Regions from separate parts of the Weizmannia acidilactici genome, predicted to be linked through region 3. Evidence: riboswitches for the same ligand, from Rfam matches in the RefSeq annotation. Region 3 holds a riboswitch; each other region holds the start of a gene.
The links. Region 3 has a riboswitch for S-adenosylmethionine ahead of GBH70_RS10230 (methionine ABC transporter ATP-binding protein). Riboswitches for the same ligand answer to the same signal wherever they lie in the genome.
Positions count from the first base shown of each region.

Region 1: another riboswitch for S-adenosylmethionine. It lies ahead of GBH70_RS04905 (O-acetylhomoserine aminocarboxypropyltransferase/cysteine synthase family protein); the one in region 3 lies ahead of GBH70_RS10230 (methionine ABC transporter ATP-binding protein).
Region 2: another riboswitch for S-adenosylmethionine. It lies ahead of GBH70_RS00655 (Fur-regulated basic protein FbpA); the one in region 3 lies ahead of GBH70_RS10230 (methionine ABC transporter ATP-binding protein).

Region 1 is NZ_BKZR01000009.1:32,562-37,100, reverse strand. It holds gene cls (cardiolipin synthase) at 1-1,080, shown strand, start outside; SAM riboswitch class I at 1,219-1,326, shown strand; gene GBH70_RS04905 (O-acetylhomoserine aminocarboxypropyltransferase/cysteine synthase family protein) at 1,463-2,761, shown strand; gene metX (homoserine O-acetyltransferase MetX) at 2,791-3,849, shown strand; gene GBH70_RS04895 (homoserine dehydrogenase) at 3,852-4,539, shown strand, end outside.
Region 2 is NZ_BKZR01000001.1:132,118-136,656, reverse strand. It holds gene GBH70_RS00665 (hypothetical protein) at 22-642, shown strand; gene GBH70_RS16575 (hypothetical protein) at 821-997, shown strand; gene GBH70_RS00660 (aspartyl-phosphate phosphatase Spo0E family protein) at 1,104-1,313, shown strand; gene GBH70_RS16570 (hypothetical protein) at 1,390-1,527, shown strand; gene GBH70_RS00655 (Fur-regulated basic protein FbpA) at 1,558-1,767, opposite strand; SAM riboswitch class I at 1,848-1,950, opposite strand; gene mutL (DNA mismatch repair endonuclease MutL) at 2,054-3,955, opposite strand; gene mutS (DNA mismatch repair protein MutS) at 3,971-4,539, opposite strand, start outside.
Region 3 is NZ_BKZR01000025.1:5,664-10,202, reverse strand. It holds gene GBH70_RS10245 (sensor histidine kinase) at 1-437, opposite strand, end outside; gene GBH70_RS10240 (MetQ/NlpA family ABC transporter substrate-binding protein) at 623-1,465, opposite strand; gene GBH70_RS10235 (methionine ABC transporter permease) at 1,540-2,202, opposite strand; gene GBH70_RS10230 (methionine ABC transporter ATP-binding protein) at 2,192-3,232, opposite strand; SAM riboswitch class I at 3,305-3,412, opposite strand; gene GBH70_RS10225 (ABC transporter ATP-binding protein) at 3,503-4,282, opposite strand; gene GBH70_RS10220 (hypothetical protein) at 4,410-4,539, opposite strand, start outside.

The DNA.
Region 1 (4,539 bases), on a different contig from region 3:
TTTACAGACGGTAAGGAAAAATTTCTGGCATTGTTTGAAGACATCCGGAAGGCAAAGGACAGCATCCACCTCGTTTATTACATTTTCCGCAACGACCGCCTTGGAAATGAAATGATCGAACTGCTTACCGAAAAAGCAAAAGAAGGCGTAAAGGTGCGGCTGCTTTACGATGATATGGGATCGCGGATGCTGTTCCGCCGCAGTTTTTTCCGGCCGCTTGTCGAGGCAGGCGGCGAAGTGGCGGCATTCTTCCCGGCGCGCATTCCGCTCATCAATTTGCGCGTCAATTTCAGGAACCACCGGAAACTGGCGATCATTGACGGCCGCATCGGGTACATCGGCGGCTTTAATGTCGGAGACGAATATTTGGGGCTGGACAAAAAATTCGGCTATTGGCGCGACACCCACTTGAGAATTGAAGGTAGCGCCGTTTATGGGATGCAGACCCGGTTCATTTTAGACTGGAACCAGGCGTCGCCGAACGATATTAAAAATGAAGAACGGTACTTTCCGGTGATCGAGCCGCAAGGGGAAACGGATATCCAAATTGTCTCAAGCGGCCCCGATTCCGAATGGGAGCAAATCAAAAACAGTTATATCAAAATGATCAATTCCGCCAAAAAATATATTTATTTGCAAACGCCTTATTTTATTCCAGATGACAGTTTGCTGAACGCGCTGAAGCTTGCGGCCTTATCCGGGGTTGATGTCCGGATCATGATCCCGAACAAGCCTGACCATATGTTTGTATATTGGGCGACGCTTTCGAATATCGGTCAGCTTTTAAAAACTGGCGTGAAAGTGTACATTTACCAAAATGGTTTTATCCATGCAAAAATGATTGTGGTGGATGGGAAAATTTCCTCTGTCGGGACGGCCAATATTGATGTACGCAGCTTCCGCCTGAATTTCGAAGTGAATGCTGTGCTGTACGACCGCAAGCTTTCGGGCAGGCTCTCCCACATTTTCAGAAAAGATATGGCGGATTCAACCGAACTGACGCTGCAAGATTATCAGAAACGCCCGCTTGTGATCCGTTTCAAAGAATCGATCTCCCGCCTGTTATCGCCAATTTTGTAAAAGTGTGCAAGGGGCGGAAACATCCCCCCCGCATGATCGAAAAGAAAAATTGAAAAAATGGGTTGACGATTCAGAAATTGTAATCTATAATTTTTACCAATGAGTCATTTAAAAATTTTCATAATTTTAATTGAAACACTCTTATCAAGAGCGGCGGAGGGACTAGGCCCTGCGAAGCCCGGCAACCTTCAGGCATATGCTTGAAAAGGTGCTAATTCCTACAGACATTCGTCTGAAAGATAAGGGGAGGAACTTACATAACGTAGCCCTCTTCCTTATGAAGAGGGTTTTTCTATTCCTCTTCTAAAAAAGTGCCTTGTCTTGTCGGAATTGTTTTTTATCTTTTCCTAGGCAAATTTTACTATAGTAGGAGGAATTGTAAATGACAGAAGAATCTTTACGCCCTGAAACTTTATTATTGCACGGAGGACAGGAACCGGACCCGGCCACAGGTTCGCGCGCGGTACCTGTATATAGAACGACCTCTTACGTTTTTAAAGATACGGATTACGCGCAGGGCGTCTTCAATTTAACGCAAGAAGGCTTTATCTATACACGGATCGGCAACCCGACTCTGGATGTATTTGAAAAACGCGTGGCGCAGCTTGAAGGCGGCACGGCGGCGGTTTCCTTTTCATCCGGCGCGGCGGCGATCGCATTTTCAATTTTAAACATTGTGCGGGCAGGGGATGAAATTGTTTCGGCCAGCAACCTGTACGGCGGCACGTACAATTTGTTCTCCGTCACGCTGCCGAAATACGGCATCAATGTCAAATTTGTCGACGGTTCTGATCCTGAAGCGTTCAGGAATGCCATTACCCCGAAAACGAAAGCATTGTACGCAGAAATTATCGGCAACCCGAGCCTGCAGGTGCTGGATATCGAAAAAGTGGCGGAAATTGCCCATGAAAACGGGATTCCATTAATTGTAGACAATACATTCGCATCCCCATACTTGTGCAACCCGATCAAATGGGGGGCGGATATTGTCGTCCACTCCGCCACAAAATGGATCGGCGGCCACGGCACGGCAATCGGTGGCGTTGCGGTCGACGGCGGCCATTTTGACTGGAATACGGAAAAATTCCCGGACTTCAGCGAACCGGATCCGAGCTACCACGGATTGCGTTACGGCGTCGATACGGCGGAGGCAGCTTTTGCTACGAAACTCCGCGTCCAATTGCTGCGCGATTTCGGCCCGACATTAAGCCCGGATAACGCATTCCTGTTCCTGCAAGGGCTCGAAACGCTGCATCTGCGTGTCGAAAGGCATAACGAAAATGCTTTGAAAGTGGCGAAGTTCCTGCAAAACCATCCGGACGTTGCTTGGGTGAACTACCCTGGGCTGAAAGATCATCCTTCACATGAACTGGCGAAAAAATATTTAAAAGGCGGTTTCGGTTCGATTGTCAACTTCGGGGTTAAAGGCGGCCGGGAAGCAGGCAGAAAAGTGATCGACAATATTAAACTGTGGTCGCATGTTGCCAATGTCGGCGATGCCAAATCGCTCATCATTCACCCGGCAACAACCACGCATTCGCAGCTGAGCGACGAAGAACTGAAAAAATCGGGCGTAACGGAAGACTTGATCCGCTTGTCTGTCGGCCTGGAAGCAGTTGAAGATATAACGGCCGACCTAGATCAGGCAATACGAAAAGCAACGGCAGTTACAGCACAATGACAAAAAATGTACTGTATGGGGGGAAGAAAGTGAAAAAGGTAGAAATCGGTACGTTGGTGCTGGAAAGCGGAAAAAAGATCCCTCATGCAGAATTGGCATATGAACGGCGTGGCCCTTTGGACGCGCCGGTTCTTTTAATATGCCATGCCTTAACCGGCAGCCAGTATGCGGTCGGGACTGATCAAGAACCCGGCTGGTGGGGCGGATTGATCGGTAGGGGCAGGCCGGTTGACACGGAAAAATACCAGATGATTACGTTTAATGTGATCGGCGGCTGTTACGGCAGTACCGGCCCGCAATCGATGAACCCGGAAACCTCAAAGCCTTACCGGATGGATTTCCCGGCCATTACGATCCGTGATATGGTGCATGCGGAGCGGAAAGCACTCGACAAACTCGGAATCGGGAAAATCAAAGCGGTGATCGGCGGATCGCTCGGTGGGATGCAGGCACTCGAATGGGGGCTTTTATACCCGGATGATATGGAGCAGATTTTTGTGCTCGCTTCAACCCCGTATTACAGCGATTACGGCATTGCATTCAATGAAATCGGCATTGCTGCAATTGAAAACGATCCGGCATGGAAAAACGGGCATTACCGGTCTTCAGCGGAAGTCAAGGGGCTTGAGATTGCGCGCATGGCCGGCATGGTCACGTACCGCAGTGCCGCTTTGTTTAAAAACAGGTTCGGTCGGGCAGTCAAAGAAACGAAAAACGGGGTGTCGGTATTTGAGACGGCTTCCTATTTGAGATACCAGGGAAAAAAACTGTCCGCCCGTTTTGACGCAAATAGTTATTTGTATTTGCTGCGCGCGATGAATACCCATGATATCGGTGTCGGACGCGGCGGATGGAAAAAGGCGGCGGCACGATACAAAGCGGAAGTGTTTGCATACAGTTTCGAGCATGATCTGCTGTTTCCTCCGGAGGAAATTGAGACATTTGCCCGCACTGTGAAACACGGGGAATATTTTTTCATTCCGACCGAATACGGACATGACGGATTTTTAGTCGAATTTGAGAAATGGGGCCATCTGATTACCCGGGCATTGGAGAAAAAGGACAAAATTCTGGTAGGGAGGTCATGATCATGGGGACCATTAAAGCAGCGCTGCTCGGCTTCGGGACAGTCGGCCAAGGTGTGTACGAAGCGGTCCGAAGTCATCGGCAACAGCTGAAGGCAAGGCTTGGCGCCGAAGTCGAAATTGTTGCGGTACTGATTAAAAACCCTTATAAAAAACGGGACGTCGGCCGTTCCGTGCTTGTCACAACCGATTTTGAAGAAATCCTTGCGATTCCGGGCCTTGAAGTGGTGTTTGAAGCCATTGTCGGGGAGGAGCCGGGTTTTTCCTATTGTATGAAGGCCATTGAAAAAGGTTGCCATGTGATTACAGCCAATAAAGTCATGTTTGCCAAATACGGGGAAATTTTATTGGAACATGCAAAAGCGCATGGCGTGTATGTCGGCTACGAAGCGACTACGGCAGGCGGCGTCCCTGTCATCCGGACGATCGCTCATCAGTTGCAGGTGAATGATATCCAGCGTGTGCAGGCCATTTTAAACGGTACTTCCAATTTTATTTTAACGGAAATGCGGGAAAAACATCTGCCCTTTGAAGAAGCGCTTGCGATTGCTCAGCAGCACGGATATGCGGAAGCGGATCCGGGCAATGACATCGAAGGGAAAGACGCCTTTTGCAAGCTGATGATTTTGAGCAGGCTTGTCTTCGGCGGCCAGCCGGACTGGAAAGAAGTCGAAGTGGAAGGCATAAATGCGC
Region 2 (4,539 bases), on a different contig from region 3:
AAAAAAGGAGGGTATTTTTAGATGAATAGAAAACAAACATGGACAGGCTTGACCGCTATTTTGATATTGGCATTTTTTGCCGTACCTTCCGCATACGCCCAGCACGGCGGAAAGCCTTACACCCATCACCAAATGGCGCCGGTTCAAAATATGCAGAAATGGTTGCAGGAGGGATACACCAAAAAAGAGGTTTACCATGCCGCCTTCATCGCCGAACATAGCGGCAAAAAAATGGAGGCAGTCCTGCAATACTATAAAAAACACAAATCATGGAAAGAAACCGCTACACACTTCGGCGTGGACGTTGGAAAAATCCGGGCCGAACACCATGAGGCAAAAGAACATTTTTATGCGGCAAACAAAGAAAACATCATCCGGTATCTAGCCCAGTATAACGGAAGAAGCCGGGCAGATATTGAAAAATATGCTCGGCGTGAAGAAGACCGCCACTTTCTTATTCTAGCATCGGCGTTGGCCAAGCTGGGGCATAAAAATCTGGATACAGTCATGAAGATGCACCGCAGCGGGAATGATCCACAAGAAATCATCGAAAGCTTAAAAGTGGACCGGCATGCGCTATTTAAAGAAGTGAGGAGCATACACGAGGCCATTCAAGGAACCTCCACAAGACCGCCCAATTAAACAAGCTGCAGCAGCCTTTTCGGGTTGCGGCTGTTAATGCTGGAAAAAGTGCCCCAAAATGGTGCCGTCCAAACTTTTTTGTAAAAATTCCCATAATACAAAAATCCTGCTTCACATTTGGTCCATTTATACTATATAATAAGGGTTGATCACAAATGATAGGCAGGTATTATGATAGATGGTCAAAGAGGAAGAAACCTTATTATTCATTATTGAATTGGGGCGCCTTCTGGATGATTACCGGAAATGCCCATATGAAAGCGTAAAAAAGAGTATTTATGAAGATATTCTTTTGATTGGGTGCGTCATCCATCCCGATCATGACGAAATTCCTCTCGGCCGATCCGAAGAATAGCCTCTTTCCAATCCGCAAACATTCTCCAAAACGGATCTGATTGTCCCGCTCCGTGAAAATTTTTGCTTAATTGTTTCCCCCCATATTTCCGGAAAGGAACGTTTGTATGCCAAAAAACAACCGTAAACCAAACCAAAAAACTTCTAATTTGTCCCGCAACATCAACATAATCCGGAAAAAGATGATGCAATTTGCCGTGCAAAAAGGTTTTAACCACCCGGAAACCATCCGCCAGAGCCAGCTCCTGGACAAGCTCATTTATGAATACCAGCTGTACATGCTCCAAAAAGGCAAAGATGCTTCGTTCTCCGATTAAAACGTCTCCATTTCCGCCGGATATTTCCCGTTTTTACGGCAACACTATGGGCAGCTGAATGAAAGGAGGCGAGATTGTGAAAAAGGGCATAAATGGTTCAACCCGCGTTCTTATTATAAAATCCGCGGGAAATACCTTGGAGGAAAAAGGAATTTCCGAAACGCACAGGCAGCTCAATGCCGCCTATTTTGAAATGGAACGGTTGACCGCCTAAGGGAACAGGATTTAAAATGACCTTTCCGGTTTATTTTTTCCGTTTCCAATGGATCGATTCCCAGCCGCTGTGGGGATGCACCTGCGATTGGATATGCCGGTATTCCTGTTCAAGTTCGTGAAGCGTGAGTTCAAACAGGTGCTTCCCTCCTTTTTTATAAATATGGAAGGCAATCAGCCGGTCAATCAGTTCATTCCTCCTTTTTTCAGCTGCCAATTCCCTGTCTTTTATATTGCCCATTTGTATCGCTCCTTTTATTTAAAAATAAAACCCCGCTTCAAAAATAAGAAGAGGGGTTCTTCAAATGGGCATGTCACCTCAACTTATCTTCAAAGCCTCAGGCTTATTGGAATTAGCACCGTGCCGTGCAGGCCGGTTGCTGAGGTTTCATCGGGCCAATCCCTCCACCTCTCTGGATAAGTTAATCGATGTAAATGTATGTTGGTTTTATTATATGCATATTAATCCGATGTGTCAAGTGCGATTTAATATCCTCCCCCAATTTCATAAGGGGATTTTGCTCAAACTACATCACCCTCTTAAACATCTTCTCAAGATCGTAAACCGAGTAATGAATGATAATCGGGCGACCGTGCGGGCATGTGAACGGGTCGGACGACATCCGGAGGGCGTCCAGAAGCGCCTGGATTTCGTCATTGCGCAAGTGCCGGTTTGCCTTAATCGAGCCTTTGCAGCTCATCATGATGGCCGCTTCTTCGCGCAATTTTTTGATATCCACTTTTTTCACCAAAAGGACCTGTTCAATCATTTCTTCAATGACTTCTTTTTCCTCGTTTTTCGGGAACCATGTCGGATGCGAACGGACGATAAAGCTGTTATGCCCGAACGGTTCCAAAAAAACGCCGACTTCTTTCAGCGCATCAAGGTTTTCCTGAATTTTAATCGCCTCGTCCGTCGAGTATTCAAGCGTCAGTGGCACAAGCATATCCTGCAGTTCTTTTTTGACCTCTCCCACTTTTTCGCGGAAATATTCGTATTTGACCCTTTCCTGGGCGGCGTGCTGGTCAATGATGTACAGGCCGTTTTCATTTTGCGCGAAAATATATGTGCCGTGCATCTGGCCGATCGGATACATTGGCGGAACGCGCGGCGCCGGATTCTCAACGGCAATCGTCTGTTCTGCTTCTTTATAATCGAATGCCGTATCCGTTTCCCGGACCGTTTCCGGAAAAACCGGATCCTCTGGCGGCTTTGAAAGCGGAGAAGGAGTTTCCGGACTTTGTCCAGGGTTCGGCATATACAGTTTTTTCATTTCTTGTTCGGGCAGCAAAGCATCTTTATGCGAATAAATCGGAAAACTTGGTTTTACGGGGGCTTCCACATTTTTCGGCCCCTCTTTTTCCGGCAGATGGTCAAGCCGGAATGAAACCTGCTCCTGCTTTGGCTTCTCCGCTGCCCGGATCATGCCGGTAGGGATCAATTCCTGCTTCTTAAATGCGGCTTTGATCGTTTCCGAAATGATTTGGCAAAGCTCTTTTTCTTTGCTGAGACGCACTTCAAGCTTTGCAGGGTGGACATTGGCATCTACGAGAACCGGATCCATTCTCACCGAAAGCAGCGCAATCGGATAACGGCCGATCGGAAGCAGCGTATGGTACCCTTCCAAAATCGCCTTGGCAAGCGGGTAATTTTTTATGAACCGGCCGTTGACCATCGTAGAAATATAATTGCGCGACGCCCTTGTGATTTCCGGAAGGGCAATATAACCGTTGAGTTCAAAATCAAGCGTTTCCGCATGGATTGGAATCATCTTTTTTGCAATATTGACCCCGTAAATGGCAGCGAGCACCTGGCGCACATCGCCGTTTCCATTTGTCTGCAAAAGCATCTTCCCCCCATGGCGGAGGCGGATTGACACTTCCGGATGGGCAAGCGCCAGGCGATTGACGACATCGGTAATATTGCCGAGCTCGGTGTGGATCGATTTCATATATTTTAGCCGTGCCGGGGTGTTGAAAAATAAATCCGTGACTGTCATTTCCGTCCCTTTCCGGCTTGGCGCCGTTTCGTGAGAAAGCCATTTTCCTCCTTCTATTATGGCTTTTATGCCCGGCCCTTCACCGGTTGACGTTACGATTTCCACGCGAGCAACGGACGCAATGCTCGGCAGTGCCTCACCGCGGAAACCAAGCGAACGAATACGGAATAAATCATGCTCGTTTTTAATTTTACTTGTCGCATGGCGCGAAAATGCTAGCTCCACATCATCCGCTTCAATGCCAGTGCCGTTGTCGATGACATGGATTTTCTGGAGGCCGGCTTCTTCCACATCGATTTCAATCACGGTGCTTTGTGCATCAATCGCGTTTTCCACCAACTCCTTGACAACAGATGCTGGCCGTTCCACCACTTCTCCGGCAGCAATCCTGTTGGAAAGCCACTCGTCCAATTGGGCAATTTTCCCCATCGCGGACAACACCACCTATTTTTTTAATTTTTTCTGGATCTCATATAGGGCGTTCATCGCCTGCAGCGGCGTCATTTCAAGCAAATCCAGTTCTTTGATTTGCTGGATCACTTTTCTTTCCTTTAAAACAGGCTCCTTATGCCTGATTTCTTCCGGCTCTTCAAAAAATGACAGCTGGGCCGGCGCTTCATGGGCAGCAGCCGTTTCGCGAGCAGGCAATTGCTTTTCGCCCCCGTCGTGGTTCTCAAATTCATGCAAAATTTTCTCGGCACGCTTGATCACGCCATCCGGTAGGCCGGCCAATTGGGCAACATGGATCCCGTAGCTTTTATCGGCCGGGCCTTCTTTGATTTTATGGAGAAAAACGACTCTTCCGTTTTGCTCCATGGCACTGACATGGATATTTTGCAGTTTGTCCAATTCTTCGGAAAGCGCGGTCAGCTCATGGTAATGGGTGGAGAAAAGCGTTTTTGCCCCGATTTTATCATGGATATATTCGATCATGGCCTGTGCAAGCGCCATACCGTCATATGTAGAGGTTCCGCGGCCTATTTCATCAAATAAAATCAAACTGTTTTTTGTCG
Region 3 (4,539 bases):
CCCCGCACATTGTACCGTTTGCCGAGCAGACCCATGAAAATGCCCGCAATGATGGTGGACAGGCTGCACGCAATATTTGTATAGCCGCCCAATGTTAACCGGTGGATGCCCGCGAAAACTCCTGCACCGATGCCGACAACAGGGCCGCCCATTAACCCGGCGATGCCGACGCCCATGATCCTCGTGTTGGCAATGGCGCTTTCGACCGACAAATGGCTATGCCCGAAAGCTTCCGAAATTTTTCCGTGTTCAATCACAATCCCGGTGTAATTGCTGATCATGCCGAAGATGCCAAAAATAAGGATAAGCACGAGCTTTTCTTTCCGCCCGTATTCCTGATGGATGATTTGCCGGAAAGTTTTTAGGCGTGACAACAAAAAAGCAGCAATGACAAGAATGCCGGCACGTTCCAGCATGATCGGCAAAAGCGCCGCCATAAAAGATTTCCCCCTTTTCATTTTTACTCCGCACATGTCGAAAACCCTTACTTCCATTATAAGAGATTCCTTGATTTTTAGAAAGTTGCAAATAGCAGAGTAAAATGGGAAGGGACTGTCCAAAAGTCGGTAGATTGACCAAAATGGGAAAAGCCCGGCTTTTCTATGCCGGGCTTTTCAGCGGATTAGTTTTGTTTATAGTCTTTTAAGTATGATACTGGTTTAACGACCGGTACGGCTGCACCTTTATAATGTTTTTTAATAAAATCTGTCACTTCTTTGGAATGGTAGATTTTTACGATTTCCTGCAAAGTTTTGTCGTTTTTATCTTTTGTACGGGCAGCAATGATATTAATGTATGCTTTATTGCTTGCATCTTCACGGAAGATAGAGTCATTTACCGGGCTCAAGCCTGCGTTGATCGCCATGTCGCAGTTGATGACGGCAGCTGCCGCATCATCCATGCCACGCGGCGTTTGGGCAGCGTCAACCGCAGTGATTTTCAAATGTTTCGGATTTGAAGCAATGTTTTCCAGGCCGCCTTTGCCTGTAAATCCTTTTTTCACCGTGATCAAACCGGCTTTTTGCAACAGCAATAATGCCCTGCCCAGGTTTGTCGGGTCTTTCGGAATGACGATTTGGTCTCCGTCTTTGATTTGGCTTACCTTTTTATATTTTTTCGAGTAAATGCCCATCGGCCAAATATTTGTTGTACCGATTGCAGAAAGCTTCAAGTTGCGCTGTTTAATAAAATCATCGAAATAAACAACCGTTTGGAATGCGTTAATGTCAATTTCCCCGTCGTTTAAAGCGAGGTTCGGCTGTACGTAATCATCAAAACGGACAATCTTAATATTGATGTTTTTCTTTTTCGCAAGTTTTTGGATCAATGTCCAAGTCGGCACTTCAGAAGTGGTTGTCCCCACTTTGATCGTCTTGGTGGTGGTGCTGCTACTTGAATTGTTCTTGGTTCCGCATCCTGCCAAAACAAGAATGAGGCCCAATAAAATAATGGCAAATTTTTTCATAGTGATAAATCCCCCTGAAAATATTTTTATTGAAAGGTGTAAACCTTATTCACAGTGGTCAATGCCATGCAAGCTTATTTTCTCCTAATCTTCCTGGATAAGAAATTCCCTAATGTCTGAACAAGCTGTACCAGGACGATCAGTGTAACAACCGTAATAATCATGACCCCTGTTTGGAACTGGTTGTAGCCGTACGTAATCGCCAAATCGCCGACCCCGCCAGCCCCGACAGCCCCTGCCATCGCGGATGCACCGATCAGTCCGATTGTCGCAATCGTTAAATTCAGGACAATGGATGCCAAAGCTTCCGGAAGCAAAAACCTCCAAATGATCTGCCAAGGCGTTGCCCCCATGGACTGGGCGAGTTCAATTGTGCCTTTATCGACCTCCAGGAGGGAGCTTTCAACAAGCCGCCCGATATAAAAAGCCGTATACAGGACAAGCGGGACGATTGCTGCCGTTGTTCCGATCGCCGTTCCGACAATAAGGCGGGTAAACGGGATGATCGCGACAACTAAAATGATAAAAGGAATAGATCTGAAAATATTGATAATGACGTTTAAAATATTGAAAATCCATTTATTTTCCAAAATCCCGTTTTCCCGGGTAATAACGAGAATGACGCCGACTGGAATCCCGATGATAATAGAAATGATTAAGGATACAATGACCATGTATAGTGTTTGGTTAATTGCCGTGAAAAATTCCGGCCAAAACCATGACCAATCAAATGCCATTTTGTTCCACCTCCCTGATGATCGCGTCATGTTCCCGAATGTACTGGATGGCACGCTCTATCTCTTCACGATCGCCTTTCAGCTCAACAAGCAGATTTCCGAAAGGAATGCCCTGGAGTTCGGTGATCATGCCGTGGAGCACATTCAAATCAACGGAAAAATGTTTCGCGGTATTTGACAAAAGCGGCACATTGGTGGATGCCCCTTTAAACAGAATCCGATAGATGCCGTGCGGGTTTTCCTTGCTGCTCTCATCAATCAGTTTTTGCACCGACTTCGGGATCGAGTCATTGAGAACCGTTTTGACGAAGCTTCTCGCAATCTGTGTTTTCGGTTCTGTAAAAATATCGATGACAGGACCCTGCTCGACAATTTTCCCACCATCCAGCACCGCTACTTTATCGCAAACATCGCGGATGACATTCATCTCATGCGTGATCATTAAAATGGTGATGCCGAGCTCGTCGCGGACTTTCCGCAAAAGATCGAGCACTGCTTCGGTTGTGTTCGGGTCAAGGGCCGACGTTGCTTCATCGCAGAGCAGGATGTCCGGATCGGTTGCCAATGCGCGCGCGATACCAACCCTTTGCTTTTGGCCGCCCGATAATTGTTCCGGATAATGGTTCATTCTGTCTTCCAAACCGACAAAAGATAATAACTCGGTCACTTTCGCTTTGATTTCTTCCTTCGGGCGGTGTTCAAGCACAAGCGGCATGGCCACGTTTTGGAAAATCGTCTTCGATTGGAGCAAGTTAAACTGCTGGAAAATCATCCCGATTTTTTTTCGCTGATTCCGCAGTTCTTTCGGTGAAAGGGCGAGAAGGTCAACCCCGTTAATCAGGACTTTTCCTGATGTCGGCCGTTCCAAAAGGTTCACGCATCTGATGAGCGTACTTTTTCCGGCACCGCTGTATCCGACTACGCCGAAAATTTCCCCTTTTTCAACGCGCAGGTTGATACCCTTTAAAGCCTCGACCTTTTTCTCCTTTCCTTTGCCATACACTTTATGAATATCATCTAATACCAGCATGTGAAAATCTCCTTTTGTAAGCTTCAGGCAAAAAAAAACCACTTTCATTCGAAAGAGGTTTGCCGTAAAAGTGACTTATCTTTCAGAATGAAACATTCTGCAGGAATTAGCACCTTTCAAAGCAGCTTTGAAGGTTGCTGGACGTCATTGGGCCTGTCCCTCAGTCTCTCTTGATAAGTTATTCATTTGTTATACTTTAAATATTAGTGGACGACTAGGGATTTGTCAATTCATATTTTATATTTTTTCTTTACATCATTTTTCCAAAAATCAAACGAGTTGAAATGAAGCCCGGTTCCCCCGCCATTCCACATGGATTTCATGTTCAAAGAAGCGGGAGAGCGATGTTTTTTCAATCATATCGGAAGTGTCCCCCTGTTGAAACACTTCCCCGCGCCTGAGCAGCAAAGTCTTTTGGAATACCGGCGAAATTTCCTCCGGATGGTGCGTTACGTAAATCAATGCCGGCCCGTTTGGATCACCAGCCAGCTCTTCAACGCTTTTCAGCAGGATTTCCCGGGCAAACAGATCCAGCCCGTTGCAAGGCTCGTCCAAAATCAGGATGCGCGGCTCCGCCATTAACGCGCGTGCAATCAGCAGTTTCTGCCTTTCCCCCTGCGAGCATTGTTCATACGGGCTGTCCGCAAGACCAACGCAATTTAATTTTTCCATCAGGTGGATGGCCTTGTCTTCGTCTTCTTTGGTAAATTCCTCATACAATCCAATTGAGGCATACTTCCCGCTGATGACGACATGGCGGGCAAGCTGGGTGCGCGGAATCCTTTCCTGAATCGACGAACTCACCCAGCCGATCGATTTTCTTAGCTCCGGCAGGCTTGTTTTTCCGAATGTCTGCCCGAGCACCCGGATGCTGCCGGTTGTCGGCCAGATATATCCGTTGATCATATTGAGCAAAGTCGTTTTTCCGGAACCGTTTAAACCAAGGACAGCCCAGTGTTCCCCTTTTTGGATGGTCCAGTTAATATCCGAAAGCAGTTTTTTGCCGTCCCGCATAAAACTTACCCCAGAAAGTTCAATGATGTTTTCCATCTTTGCCATCCCCTTTTTTTAATTTTCATTATAGTACTATTTCTTAAAATGAAAAGGGGCTACCCTTAAAGTCAATCATTGACTCTGGGGCGCCCTTTTTCATACAAGACAGCGTGGAAAACCCTTTTCATTTATTCATGCTGGCCAGAAAGTCTCCAAGCAGATCTTCCAGGTCCTCTTCTTTTTCCGGTTCTTCCGCGGCAGCCTGTTCCTGCACCGCCGTCCTCCAGTCGAAAGCATCGAGATCATCCTGTACC